One region of the Streptomyces griseoviridis genome, then DNA from elsewhere that is predicted to be linked to it. Evidence: riboswitches for the same ligand, from Rfam matches in the RefSeq annotation. Region 1 holds a riboswitch; each other region holds the start of a gene.
What was found. A riboswitch is a leader RNA that binds a small molecule or an ion and turns the genes downstream of it on or off. The one in region 1 is predicted to bind cobalamin.
Positions count from the first base shown of each region.

Region 2: linked by a shared signal. The riboswitch ahead of DDJ31_RS25585 (ribonucleoside-diphosphate reductase subunit alpha) and the one ahead of DDJ31_RS36395 (CoA-acylating methylmalonate-semialdehyde dehydrogenase) in region 1 are both predicted to bind cobalamin.
Region 3: linked by a shared signal. The riboswitch ahead of DDJ31_RS05360 (ABC transporter substrate-binding protein) and the one ahead of DDJ31_RS36395 (CoA-acylating methylmalonate-semialdehyde dehydrogenase) in region 1 are both predicted to bind cobalamin.

Region 1 is NZ_CP029078.1:8,427,466-8,432,135, reverse strand. Features, by position in the region: gene DDJ31_RS36395 (CoA-acylating methylmalonate-semialdehyde dehydrogenase) at 1-1,417, opposite strand, end outside; cobalamin riboswitch at 1,649-1,822, opposite strand; gene DDJ31_RS36390 (heavy metal translocating P-type ATPase) at 1,883-3,880, opposite strand; gene DDJ31_RS36385 (ArsR/SmtB family transcription factor) at 3,975-4,367, shown strand; gene DDJ31_RS36380 (methylenetetrahydrofolate reductase) at 4,428-4,670, opposite strand, start outside.
Region 2 is NZ_CP029078.1:5,891,196-5,895,865, forward strand. Features, by position in the region: gene DDJ31_RS25585 (ribonucleoside-diphosphate reductase subunit alpha) at 1-1,229, opposite strand, end outside; cobalamin riboswitch at 1,355-1,493, opposite strand; gene mctP (monocarboxylate uptake permease MctP) at 1,841-3,451, opposite strand; gene DDJ31_RS25595 (DUF3311 domain-containing protein) at 3,448-3,711, opposite strand; gene DDJ31_RS25600 (GntR family transcriptional regulator) at 3,876-4,640, opposite strand.
Region 3 is NZ_CP029078.1:1,432,568-1,437,237, forward strand. Features, by position in the region: gene DDJ31_RS39630 (bifunctional class I SAM-dependent methyltransferase/NUDIX hydrolase) at 1-150, opposite strand, end outside; gene DDJ31_RS05345 (hypothetical protein) at 254-391, opposite strand; gene DDJ31_RS05350 (ABC transporter ATP-binding protein) at 480-1,268, opposite strand; gene DDJ31_RS05355 (FecCD family ABC transporter permease) at 1,265-2,278, opposite strand; gene DDJ31_RS05360 (ABC transporter substrate-binding protein) at 2,275-3,315, opposite strand; cobalamin riboswitch at 3,374-3,551, opposite strand; gene DDJ31_RS05365 (CbtA family protein) at 3,695-4,453, opposite strand; gene DDJ31_RS05370 (CbtB domain-containing protein) at 4,475-4,670, opposite strand, start outside.

The sequences.
Region 1 (4,670 bases):
GCTGGTTGAGGTCGCCGAAGCCGGAGCGCTTCCAGCCGCCGAAGGTGTGGTAGGCGACCGGTACCGGGATGGGCACGTTGACGCCGACCATGCCGGTGTCGACGCGGCGGGTGAAGTCGCGGGCGGTGTCGCCGTCCCGGGTGAAGAGGGCGACGCCGTTGCCGTAGACGTGTTCGCTGGGCAGCCGCAGGGCCTCCTCGTAGTCGGCGGCGCGGACGACGCAGAGGACGGGGCCGAAGATCTCCTCCTGGTGGATGCGCATGGCCGGGGTGACCCGGTCGAAGAGCGAGGCTCCGGCGAAGAACCCGTTCTCGTGCCCTGGGAGGGTGAAGTCCCTTCCGTCGACGACGAGTTCGGCGCCCTCCTCGACGCCGAGGTCTACGTAGGAGCGGACCCGGTCGACGGCGTCCCGGCCGACCAGCGGGCCGAAGTCGGCCTCGGGGTCGTCGCTGCGGCCGATGCGCAGGGCGGCGATGCGGTCGCGCAGACGGGCGACGAGGGCGTCGGCGGTGGCCTCGCCGACGGGGACGGCGACGGAGATGGCCATGCAGCGCTCGCCCGCGGAGCCGTACCCCGCGCCGATCAGCGCGTCGACGGCCTGGTCGAGGTCGGCGTCGGGCATGACGATCAGGTGGTTCTTGGCGCCGCCGAAGCACTGGGCGCGTTTGCCGTGGGCGGCGGCGGTGGCGTAGACGTGCGCGGCGACGGGCGTGGAGCCGACGAAGCCGAGGGCGGCGACGCGCGGGTCCTCCAGCAGGGTGTCGACGGCCTCCTTGCCGCCGTTGACGACGTTGAGGACGCCCGGTGGCAGGCCCGCGTCGAGGAAGAGTTCGGCGAGCCGCAGCGGCACCGAGGGGTCGCGTTCGGAGGGCTTGAGGAGGAAGGCGTTGCCGCAGGCCAGGGCGGGGGCGGCCTTCCAGAGGGGGATCATCGCGGGGAAGTTGAACGGGGTGATGCCGGCGACGACGCCGAGCGGCGAGCGCAGCGAGTGGACGTCGATGCCGGTGCCCGCGTTGTCGGTGAACTCGCCCTTGAGCAGGTGCGGGATGCCGGCCGCGAACTCCACGACGTCGAGGCCGCGTTGGAGGTCGCCGTGGGCGTCCGCGACGGTCTTGCCGTGCTCGCTGGAGAGCAGCCGGGCGAGTGAGTCCTTCTCCTTCTCCACCAGTTGGAGGAAGCGCAGCAGGACGCGGGCGCGGCGCTGCGGGTTCCACTCGCCCCACTCGCGCTGGGCTCGGGCGGCGTCGGTGATCGCGGCCTCGGTCTCGGCGCGGTCCGCCAGCGGGACCCGCGCCTGGACCTCGCCGGTGTTGGGGTCGTGGACGTCGCCGAAGGATCCCGAGGTGCCCGGGGTGTGCCGGCCTGCGACGAAGTGGGTCAACTCGCGTACCGGACGCGGGTCGTTGCTACGGATCATCGGTGCCTGCTCTCGTCAGGTGATCCGGGGATGGCGCGCGGTCCCGGCACGCGGGCGCGAGGGGGTGCCGGTGCGTGCGTGGGGGCGCGCGAGACGCGGGTGGCGTGGGCGCGTGCGACGTGACGACGTCAGGTGCGGGCTGATCCGCCGTGCGGGCGGTGCCGTCGGGCGGTCCCGCCGAAGGCGTGGATGCGTACCGGTGCCATGCGTGTCAGCTCCATCCTCGTGGACAACACGGAACGTTCCGCGGCCGGTATCCTGACTCCCGGATCTGCGCGCGCCGCCCGCCTTCCCGACCTCGTGCTCGTCAGTGGCGTGTCGCTCGACGGCGTGCTCCCCGGTCACAGTGGCGGGACCGTGCCGGACTCACACCGGCTTCCCTGCACCGCGGACCTTTCCCCGACTATATAGTTGGACGTCCTAGTAAATCCACCAGTCCGCCGACCTTCGGGGCGAAGTCCCAGGTCACAGTGGGTCGGATACGGCCGTTCGGGGAGTCGGCGGAACGGCCCGGGGCCAGGCGGCCTCGCGCAGCAGGCGCAGGCCGTTGAGGCCGACGATGACGGTGGAGCCCTCGTGGCCGGCGACGCCGAGCGGCAGCGGAAGGGTGCCGATCAGGTCCCAGGCGACCAGGACGGTGACGAACACCCCGGCGACGACGAGGTTCTGGACCACCAGGCGGCGCGCGGTGCGGGAGAGCCTGACGACCGCGGGGACGGTGGCGAGTTCGTCGCGGACGACGACGGCGTCCGCGGTCTCCAGGGCGAGGTCGGAGCCGGCCCGGCCCATCGCGATCCCGCAGTGGGCGGCGGCCAGCGCGGGCGCGTCGTTGACGCCGTCGCCGACCACCAGCACCTTGAGCCCCTCGGCCTCCCATCCCCGCACCGCCGCGACCTTGTCCTCGGGCAGCAGTCCCGCGCGGACGTCGGTGATGCCGACCTCGGCGGCCAGGTGGCGGGCGGCGCGTTCGTTGTCGCCGGTGAGCAGGACGGGGGCGCGGCCGGTCAGCCGGGTGAGCGCGGCGACGGTCGCCCGCGCGTCGGGGCGCGGCCGGTCGGCGATCCCGAGCACGCCCACGACCGCGCCGTCCCTCAGCACCGTCACGGCGGTGCGTCCCGCGCTCTCGAGATCGGCCACCGGCCCGTGGTGCGGCTCCTCGGCCGAGGTCGTCGACAGCCGTGCGGGAGAGCCGACCTGGACGGTGCGGCCCCGCACCGTGGCGGTGACGCCCGCGCCGGGGACGGAGGAGAAGCCGACGGCGTCGGGCAGGGGCAGGCCGCGCTCGCGGGCGGCGTCCACGACGGCCCGCGCAAGGGGGTGTTCGCTGGGGCGCTCGGCCGCCGCGGCCAGCGCGAGCAGGGCGTCCTCGTCGAGGTCCGTGCCGGGCAGCGGGCGGACGTCGGTGACCCGCGGGGTGCCTTCGGTGAGGGTGCCGGTCTTGTCGAGGGCGACGGTGTCGATCCGGCCGAGGCGTTCCATGACGACGGCCGACTTGGCCAGCACGCCGTGCCGTCCGGCGTTGGCGATCGCGGACAGCAGCGGCGGCATGGTGGAGAGCACGACCGCGCACGGCGAGGCGACGATCATGAACGTCATGGCGCGCAGCAGCGCGGGCCGCAGGTCGCCGCCGAGGGCCAGCGGGACGGCGAAGACGGCGAGGGTCGCCAGGACCATGCCGATCGAGTACCGCTGCTCGACCTTCTCGATGAACAGCTGGGTGGGGGCCTTGGTCGAGGATGCCTCCTCGACCATCTTCACGATCCGGGCGATCACCGAGTCCGTCGGATCGCGCTCGACGCGCACCCGCAGGGCGCCGGTGCCGTTGACGGTGCCGGCGAACACCTCGTCCCCTGGCCGCTTGGCGACGGGCAGGGGCTCGCCGGTGATGGTGGCCTGGTCGACGTCGCTCGCGCCGTCGACCACCCGGCCGTCGGCGCCGACCCGCTCACCCGGGCGGACCAGGACGGTGTCGCCGACGGCGAGGGACGCGGTGGCGACGCTCTCCTCGGCGCCGTCGGGCAGCAGCCGGGTTGCGGTGGTGGGCGCGAGGTCGAGCAGGCCGCGCACGGAGTCGGCGGTCCTGGCGGTGGCGACGGCCTCCAGGGCGCCGGAGGTGGCGAAGATGACGATGAGCAGCGCGCCGTCGAGGAGCTGTCCGATCGCGGCGGCGCCGAGCGCGGCCACCACCATCAGCAGGTCGACGTCAAGGGTCCTGTCCTTCAGGGCTTTCAGGCCCTCCCACCCGGGCTCCCAGCCGCCGGTGGCGTAGGTGGCGGCGAACAGCGTCCCCCACAGCCACGCCGGGCCGCCGAGCAGGTGGACGGGCAGGGCGAGGAGGAACAGGGCGAGCGCGGCGAGCGCCCACCGGGCCTCGGGCAGCGCGAGAAGCCGCGTCCTGCGCGGTGGCGCCGTCGGCCGCGTGGCGGCGGGCGGAGCGGACCGCTGTTCCAGGACAGAAGACATGACAAAGCAACCCTTCGCGGGCGAACCGGGGTGACGCCACCACCATACAGGAATACCTGAACAGTTCTTCAGATGTCATCCGTATGATGGGGCCATGGGTCACGGAAGCGGCACCGCCAGCAGCAACGCCACCACCCGCGAGCGCCTCGACGCCGTGGGCACCGCCGATGTCGCCGCGACGCTCCAGGCCCTCGCCACCCCGTCCCGGCTGCACATCCTGGCCCGGCTCCAGGAAGGCCCGTGCGCGGTGGGCGATCTCGCCGAGGCGGTCGGCATGGAGGCATCCGCCTGCTCGCATCAACTGCGGCTGCTGCGCAACCTCGGCCTGGTCACCGGCGAGCGCCACGGACGCTCGATCGTCTACGCCCTGTACGACAACCACGTCGCCGAACTCCTCGACCAGGCCCTCTACCACGTGGAGCACCTGCGTCTCGGCGTCCGCGACACGCCCGCGCTCGCCTCGGCCCCCGTCGACGCCGGCCGGTAGCGGCAGGCCGCCACCCGCGGCTTCGGCCGTACGTCGGTGGGCCGCGCCGGGCCCGCGCGGTCAGGGCCGGAACGCGGCGATCCACTCCGACGTCGCCCTGAGCCCGCCGAACGTGTAGAAGTGCACCTTCACGTCGCCGTGCCGGCCGGCGTCGTAGCGCTCGGCGAGGGCGTGCAGGAAGCGGTCGGGGCCCGCCATGCCCATCAGGTTGGTCAGCGAGAAGCCGTACTTGCGGGCGATGGAGGCGCTGGTGCCGACGCCGAACCGGGCCGCGTACGCCACCAGCCGACGGGCTCCGGCGGG
Region 2 (4,670 bases), 2.5 Mb from region 1:
AAGGTCAGCCAGCCGTTGCCGGTCTGCGCGAGGGTGCGCATCATGCGGCCGTACAGCTCACGGGCCGGCATGGTCTTCTTCGCCAGGCCCGCCGCCTCGGCCTCGCGGTACACGGCGTCGAACTCGTCGCCCCACAGGTCGACCAGGTCGGGCACGTCCGAGGGGGAGAACAGCGACCACTGCCCGTCGGCGTTGACCCGGCGCATGAACTCGTCCGGGATCCAGTGCGCGAGGTTCAGGTTGTGCGTACGCCGGGCGTCCTCACCGGTGTTGTCGCGCAGCTCCAGGAACTCCTCGATGTCGGAGTGCCAGGTCTCCAGGTAGACCGCGGCCGCGCCCTTGCGCCGGCCGCCCTGGTTGACGGCGGCCACCGAGGCGTCCAGCGTCTTCAGGAACGGCACGATGCCGTTGGAGTGCCCGTTGGTGCCGCGGATCAGCGAACCGCGGGAGCGGATGCGGGAGTAGGAGAGGCCGATGCCGCCGGCGTGCTTGGAGAGGCGGGCCACCTGGTGGTAGCGCCCGTAGATGGAGTCCAGCTCGTCCAGCGGCGAGTCCAGCAGGTAGCAGGACGACATCTGGGGGTGGCGGGTACCGGAGTTGAAGAGGGTGGGCGAGGACGGCAGGTAGTCCAGGCGGCTCATGAGCCCGTAGAGCGCCGAGACCTCGTCGACCGAGCGGGCGGTGTCGTCCTCGGCGAGGCCGGAGGCGACCCGCAGCAGGAAGTGCTGGGGCGTCTCGACGACCTTGCGGGTGATCGGGTGGCGCAGCAGGTAGCGGCTGTAGAGGGTGCGCAGGCCGAAGTAGCCGAAGCGGTCGTCGCCGCGCGGGTCGATCAGCGCGTCCAGGCGGGACGCGTGCACCCGGGCGAACTCCGCGGTGCGGTCGGCGATCAGGCCCTCGCGGTGGCCGACGGCGATGGACTCGGTGAAGGTCGTGACGCCCTGGGTGGCGGCCTCGACGGCGATGCTGATGGTCAGCAGCCGGGCGGCGAGCCGCGAGTAGGCGGGGTCCTCCGAGATGAGTCCGGCCGCCGCCTCGGTGGCCAGCTCGCGCAGCTCCGCCTCGTCGGCCCGCGCGGACCGGCCGCGCAGCGCGGAGGCGGCGACCCGGCCGGGGTCGGCGTCGGGGAGGTCGGCGGTCAGCTCGGTCAGGGTCCGCAGCAGCGCGGCACCGGGGCCGTCGTTCTCCACCGGGGTGACTGAAGCCGGGTCGACTGGCGCGATGGTCACGTGGGGGCTCTCCCTCGCTCGGCACGGGGGCCTCGAAGAGGGCAGGGGTCGGCCGCGGGCGCACACACGCCGCGTCCAACCGCCCATTCCGCGAGGCCCGGACGTCTCAGGGCACCCGGACCGGGAGGCCGGGCGCACTGTCGGCAGGTCCTCGGACTGGACGTGCGTACGGCACGCGGGTACGCGAATGTACGCAAGTACACCGTTGCGGGACAGTTCCGGATTCGCACCGGATTCCCCTGCGGCGACAGCGAGCATGAGCATACATCTAGTGCCGGGCTGCGGTAGCACCCCCAGATGTTGTGTCGTGCCGGTCTCGGAGCGTCAACTCGTAGGTGAGCACAGTGATCTGGCGGGGCCCCCGGAAGCCGCGCGTCCGGGGGTCGGATGTGCGGGCCGCCGGGTGTCTCGGGAACGCCCCGTGAAGGGCCCTGTGCGCTCGACGCGGGCCCGTCGGGACATCCGTCCGAGGGCGGCGGCGGGGGCTTCGCGGACGACGGCGAGGGTGCCGGTGCAGCGGCTCGCGGGTGACGGTTCCGGAGCGTGACAGCGGGCCGCCGTCCTCCCGGATCGGCGGCCCGCTGTCGGTGGTGCGCGGTGCTGGGGGTGTCTCAGTGGGTGGAACCCGCCGTCGCCGGGGGCAGTTCGACCTGGACGCCCGGGTCGCCGGCGTCCGCCGTGTAGTCCTGCGGGCGGGTCTCGTCGACGCCCTCGGGGGCCTTCAGGGCCCGCAGGACGAAGGTGGCGACCACCACGACCAAGGCGTTGAGGGCGAACGCGGTCATGCCGATGTAACCGATCTCACCGATGCCGGGGATCTCGTCGGAGGAGCCGCCGAAGTGCTTCTGGGTCGGCGACGCCACCCCGTACGCGGCGACCGTGCCGTAGACCATGCCGACCGCCCACCCGGCGAGCAGCGCCCAGCGGTGGCACCAGCGGGTGAAGAGGCCGCCGACCAGGGCCGGGAAGGTCTGAAGGATCCAGATCCCGCCCAGGAGCTGGAAGTTGATGGCGACCGTCTTGTCCATGGTGAGGACGAACACCAGCGCGCCCACCTTCACCAGCAGCGAGACCAGCTTGGAGACCCGGGTCTCCTGCTCGGGCGTGGCGTCCGGCTTGATGAAGTCCTTGTAGATGTTGCGGGTGAAGAGGTTCGCCGCCGCGATCGACATGATGGCCGCGGGCACCAGCGCCCCGATCCCGATCGCCGCGAAGGCCACGCCCGCGAACCAGTCGGGGAACATGTCCTCGAACAGCTGCGGGATCGCCAGCTGTCCGTTGTCCACCTTCACCCCGGCCGCGATCGCCATGAAGCCGAGCAGCGCCAGCAGGCCGAGCATCAGGGAGTACAGGGGCAGGATCGTGGTGTTGCGGCGGATCACGTCACGGCTCCTGGAGGAGAGCGTCGCGGTGATCGAGTGCGGGTACATGAACAGCGCCAGCGCGGAGCCGAGCGCCAGCGTGGCGTAGGTCCACTGGCCGGCCGCGGGGGGCGCGAGTCCGCCCACGCCCGTCGCGGTGAACTTCGCGTCGGCCTTGGCGAAGATCTCGTCGAAGCCGCCGAGCTTGATCGGGATGTAGATGATCGCCACCGCGATGACGATGTAGATCAGCGTGTCCTTCACGAAGGCGATCAGCGCGGGCGCCCGCAGCCCCGAGGAGTAGGTGTACGCGGCCAGCACGCCGAAGGCGATCAGCAGCGGCAGGTCCTTCACGAACCAGTTGGTGCCGTCGTCGCCGCCCACGCCCATCACGTCGAGCACCGCCTGGATGCCGACGAGTTGGAGCGCGATGTACGGCATCGTCGCGAGGATGCCGGTGACGGCGACCGCGAGCGAGAGGCCCTTGGAGCCGAAGCGGCCCCGCACGAAGTCCGACGTCGTCACATAGCCGTGCCGGTGCGAGACCGACCAGAGGCGGGGCAGGAAGGTGAAGATCAGCGGGTAGACCAGGATCGTGTACGGCACCGCGAAGAAGCCGGCCGCGCCCGCCGCGTAGACGGCCGCGGGCACGGCGACGAAGGTGTACGCGGTGTAGAGGTCGCCGCCCAGCAGGAACCAGGTGACCCAGGTGCCGAACGACCGTCCGCCCAGGCCCCATTCGTCGAGGCTGTGCTCGTTCTCGGCCTTGCGCCAGCGCGCGGCCAGGAAGCCGACGACCGTGACGGCCAGGAAGAAGAAGATGAAGACGCCGAGCGCGACGCCGTTCACGCCGTCCTTCATTCCGCCGCACCCCCCTGCGCGGCGGCGCGGGCGCGCTGCTCACGCTGCCAGAGCCGGTACGCGGTCATGGTGAGCGCGGTGGAGATCAGCACCCAGGCCATCTGGTACCAGTAGAAGAAGGGGACGCCGATGAACGTCGGGTCCGTCTTCGCGTACGACCCGACCCACAGCATCGCCACGAAGGGCGCCACCAGGCAGACCGCGATCACCACCCGGACCGGTGTCACCACCGGTGGTTGCGTCTCCCGAACATCCGACATACCGCGGCTCCGTCCCCTGGCTGCGAATAGCTGCGAACCCGCACTTCACGTGCGCAATGCGCAGGCAATCTAGGTCACGGTGTCAGAGCTGCGGAAGACCCCGTCGGCATATCGGTATGCCGATTCGGTGAAGGAACGGACGGTCGTGCGAAATGTGAACTCTGTTAGTCCTGCGGCCGCTTGAGGCGGGCGACGAACTTGTAGCGGTCGCCGCGGTACACCGAGCGCACCCATTCGACCGGCTGCTGGGTCAGGTCGAGGGAGTGCCGGGAGAGCATCAGCATCGGCAGGCCGACGTCGGTGCCGAGCAGGCCGGCCTCGCGCGGGGTGGCGAGCGAGGTCTCGATGGTCTCCTCGGCCTCGGCGAGCCGGACGTCGTACACCTCGGCGAGCGCGGTGTAGAGGGACGTGTACTTGACCAGCGACCGGCGCAGCGCCGGGAAGCGCTTGGCGCTCAGGTGGGTGGTCTCGATGGCCATCGGTTCGGCGTTGGCCATGCGCAGCCGCTCGATGCGCAGCACCCGGCCGCCGGCCGTGATGTCGAGCAGGTCGGCGAGCCGGTCGTCGGCGGTGATGTAGCCGATGTCCAGGAGCTGCGAGGTGGGTTCGAGGCCCTGGGCGCGCATGTCCTCGGTGTAGGAGGTGAGTTGGAGCGCCTGGGAGACCTTGGGCTTGGCGACGAAGGTGCCCTTGCCCTGGATGCGTTCCAGGCGGCCCTCGACCACCAGTTCCTGGAGGGCCTGGCGGACGGTGGTGCGCGAGGTGTCGAACTCGGCGGCCAGGGTCCGCTCCGGGGGGACCGGGGTGCCGGGCGTCTGGGTCTCCGTCATGTCCAGCAGGTGCTTCTTGAGACGGTAGTACTTGGGCACGCGCGCGGTACGGACGGTTGCCCCACCCTCGTTCTCCGCACTGCCGACGTCGGTGCTCATGCTCTGCCTTCCCGGCTCCTGGTGCCGATG
Region 3 (4,670 bases), 7.0 Mb from region 1:
GCCGACGTCCAGGGCGCGTCCGCCCTCGGGGGCCGGAACGTGCCGCGCGAGCAGCCGCCGCTCGGCGTCACCGAGCGGCGAGAACTCCTTGCCGTCCGCGTAGTGCGCGGACCACGGGTCGGACGGGGTGTCGGACGGGGTGGTGGTCACTCGGCGCCGCTCCTCTGCTCTCCTCGACCGGACTCGGGTGGACGTCGGCCGCGACCCGGTGCCCGGCAGGAGAGTTGCCCCGCGGGCCGTCGGAGCCCGGCGTTCACTCCCACCCGGGCTCACTGTAGAGCCGCCCGGCGTGCGCGGAGCCGCCGTCGGCCGGGCCGACGAGGAGCCCCGCCAACTCCGCCGTCCCCCACACCCTCAGCGAACCCCCGGCCGCCGCCTCCACCGTTCCCACAGCCGCAGCAAACCCCGCCGCCTCCTCCGCGCTCCCCACAGCCTCAGCGAACCCCCGACCGCCGCCACCTCCACCGTCCCCCACACCCTCAACGAACCCCCGCCCCCACCCCCGTCACCCCCCGCACGAACCGAATCACCGGATACCCCGGCCCGTGCGTCACCTCCGCCCGTACCCCGTACACCTCGGCGATCAGTTCCGGGGTCAGGACCTCGCCCGGAGTGCCCTCCGCCGTGACGCGGCCGGTGCGCAGGATCAGCAGGCGGTCGCAGTACATCGCCGCGAGGTTGAGGTCGTGCAGGGCGACGACCGTCGTGACGGGGAGGCCGGCGACCAGGTCGAGCAGGTCCAACTGGTGCTGGATGTCGAGGTGGTTGGTCGGCTCGTCGAGGAGGAGTTCGCGGGGTTCCTGGGCCAACGCGCGGGCGATCTGGGCGCGTTGGCGTTCGCCGCCGGACAGGGTGTGCCAGGACCTGTCGGCCAGCCCGGTCAGTCCGGTGCGGTCCAGCGCCTCGGTGACCGCGCGGGCGTCCGCCTCCGACGCCGGTGTCCACGCCCGCCGGTGCGGGATGCGGCCGAGGGCGACGACGTCCCTGACGGTCAGCTCCGTCTGGGTGTGCGCGTGCTGTTCGACCGTGGCGACGCGGCGGGCGGTGGCCCGGCGGCCGACCTCGGGCAGCGGGCGCCCGTCCAGGGTGACGACCCCGGCGCTCGGCGCGAGGACACCGGCCAGCATCCGCAGCAGCGTGGACTTGCCCGAGCCGTTGGGGCCGAGGAGTCCGACGGTCTCCCCCGCGTCGACGGCGAGTGTCACACCGTCGACGATGACCCGGCCGTCGACGCGGCGCACGACGCGGTCCGCGCCGAGGCCGCTCACGCCTTGCTCCGGCCGCGGTAGAGCACGGCGACGAAGGCGGGCACGCCGATGAGGGACGTCACCACGCCCACCGGGACCTCCTGGGGGTCGAGGACGGTACGGGCGGCGGTGTCCACCCACACCAGGAAGACGGCGCCGGTCAGCGCGGTGACCGGCAGCAGACGGGCGTGGCCCGAGCCGGTCAGCGCGCGGGTGGCGTGCGGCAGCACCAGGCCGACGAAGCCGATCGCGCCGGCGCAGCTGACCAGGACGGCGGTCAGCAGCGCCGTCACGGAGAGCAGGACCAGCCGGGTCCTGGCGACATGGACGCCGAGTCCGGCGGCGGCCTCCGCGCCGAACGCGAAGGCGTCGAGGGTGCGGGCGTGGCCGAGGCAGACCGCGAGCGCGACGGCGAGGACGGCGGCGCAGAGCGCGACCTGGCCCCAGTCGGCGCCGGTGAGCGAGCCGAGCAGCCAGAACAGGACGCCCCGGGTGGTCTCGGCGTCGGCCGAGGTCAGAACGGTGAACGAGGTGAGCGCCGAGAAGAGTTGCATCGCGGCGACCCCGGAGAGCACCACCCGGTCGGTGCTGCCGCCGAGGATGTGGCTGAGCAGCAGGACCAGGCCGAAGGAGAGCAGCGCGCCGAGGAAGGCGCCCGCGGAGAGCGAGATCGCTCCGCCGCCGACGCCGAGCACGACGACGGCGACGGCGCCGGTGGAGGCGCCGGAGGAGACGCCGAGGACGAACGGGTCGGCGAGCGGGTTGCGCAGCAGGGACTGCATGACGGCGCCGCAGACCGCGAGCCCCGCGCCGCACACGGCGGCGAGCAGGGTGCGGGGCATCCGCAGGTCCCAGACGATGCCGTCGCGCAGGGGGGTGAGCGTGCTGTCGCCGAGGCCGAGGTGGGCGGCGACGGCCGTCCACACGTCGGCGGTGGAGATGGCGGCGGGGCCGATGGTGACGGCGAAGGCGATCGACGTGAGGAGCGCGGCGAGGCCGCCGAGCGAGAGCAGGACCAGGCGCGTTCTCACGTGACGAGCCCGAACGCCCGCAGGGCGGAGGAGACCTGCTCGATCCCGTCGACGGTGCGGATGGACGGGTTCATGGCCTGGCCGCTGAGGCTGATGAATCGCTTCTTCTTGACGGCGGTGAGGTTGCGGGTGGCCGGGTTGGTCTCCAGGAAGCGGATCTTGGCCTGGGCGGTCTCGGCGGTCTGCTGCTTGCGGGTCAGGTCGCCGATGACGATGACGTCGGGGTCGCGGTCGGCGACGGTCTCCCAGTTGATCTGGGGCCACTCGTCGTGGGTGTCGGCGAAGGCGTTCCGCGCGCCGACCGCGCGGGTGATGGCGCCGGGGGCGCCGCAGCAGCCGGCCAGGTAGGGCGACTGCGAGTTGGCGAACCAGTACATGAGGGAGACGTCCGAGGCGTCCAGCCCCTCGGTGGCGGCGGTGACGCGCGACTTGAGACGCGTCACCAGGGCCTCGCCGCGCTGCTCGACGCCGAAGACGCGGGCGAGGTCGCGTATCTCGCCGTAGACGGCGTCGAGGGTGAGGGGCTTGCTGCGGGAGCCGTCGCCGCCGGTGTCGTTGTCCTTGCCCTCGGAGCAGTCGGAGGGCGAGACGTAGGTGGGCACGCCGAGCTTCTCGAACTGCGCCCGGCTGGCGACACCGCCCTTGCCGAGGGTGGAGACGAAGGAGGCGGTGACGAAGTCGGGGCTCGCGTCCAGGACCTTCTCGAAGGACGGGTTGTTCTCGGCCAGCCTCGGCACGCCCGCGTTGGCCTTCTCCAGGCTCCCGAGCACCGGGTCGGTCCAGGTGGCGGTGCCGGCCATCCGGTCGGCGAGGCCGAGGGAGAGCAGGATCTCGGTGGTGCCCTGGTTGAGGGAGACCGCGTGCTCGGGGGCCGCGGTGACGGTGACCTCGGTCCCGCAGTTGTCGAGGGTGAGGGGGTAGCCGGCGGCGGACGTCCTGTCGGCCTCCGCCGTGCTGTCGGCCGAGCCGCCGCACGCGGTGAGCAGGAAGGCGGGGGCGAGCAGGAGCGCCGCGAGGCGGCGGGTGGAACGGAGCACGGGTATGCCTCGGTGGTCGGGGCTCTGTACGCGGAGCCTTGCCTACGGGTGTCCTCCGCGGGGCGCGGAGGTGCCAGCAGGTCTTCGGACTCGGGTTCGTCCGGACGGGGCGCCTTCCCGGTCTCCCAGTGGCGTGCTGTGCCCCGCCCGTCCCCCTCACCGCTGCGCGTCAGTTCCGGATTCGCACCGGATTCCCTGGCCTCGGGTGTGGCTCGACTGGCGCACCGAGGCTATCAAGATGCCGGTGGTGTCCCGGGGGTCGGGTGGGTCACGTGAGCGGCGGGAGAGCGCGCGCGAGGGCCCCGGACAGGTCGTCCGCGGGCCCTCGCGGGTGCTCGCTCGTGATCGGTGGTCGCTCGTGATCGGTGGGGTGGCGCGGTCAGTTGGCGGCGGGGACCGCCCTGGCACCGGCCGCGGTCGCGGGCCTCGGGTTGAGGACGCGTTCGGCGAGTTCCCCGAAGAGGAGGCCGAAGCCGGTCCACAGGGTGAGCTGGATGGCGAGCGCGGCCAGCCGGAAGCGCCACAGGACGGCCGCCGGGAAGTCGGCGGGCACCTCGTTGATGACCGGCAGCAGCGCGAACGCCAGGCCGGTCACGACGGCGAACGCGGCCACCGCGGCGACCGTGGCCCACCAGTTCCCGAGCCTGGGGGCGAGCCGTCTGCCGAGCAGGGTCGCGGCGACGGCGAGGAGCACGCTGAGCACCATCATCAGGAAGTACAGGGTGGTCCGCTTGCCGATGGTGTCGCCGTCGCCGACGGCGGGCGGGTTGGCCGGGTACTTCAGGAACGGCACGACGTAGACGGCGAGCAGGGCGCAGCCGGAGAGCAGCAGCGCGGTGGCGCGGGGCGAGAAGCGGCCGACCCGGCCGAGGGCGAAGCAGTAGGCGAGCGCGGCGATGCCGCCGAAGGCGATGCCGTAGAGCAGGACGCCGGTGGCGAGTCCCGCGGTGGACTGGAGGGAGCGGGAGACGAGTTCGACCTCGTGCTCGTGGCTGTGCGCGTGGGACTCCTCGAAGCCGATCGCCTTGTCGACGGAGGGCTCACCGAGGAGGTAGGCGGCGACCAGGGCGAGCAGTCCGGCGCCGAGGCCGGCCAGCATGCCGCGGACGAGGAGGTTTCTCACTGTTGCGGAGTTCATGGGTGTGCGGCGTCCCTCGGGTCAGTGGCAGGGGAAGCCGAGCAGGTGGCGGGCGTCGTGGACCCACTCGTGGACGTCCTCGCCGGAGACGACCGAGGTGGCGCCCTGTTCGGCGCCGACGAAGTACAGCAGGACCAGCATGAGGATGCCGAAGAAGACCGCCCAGGGTGCTATCGCCTTCAGCGGCAGCGGGGCGGGGGCCACGGGTGTGGTGGTC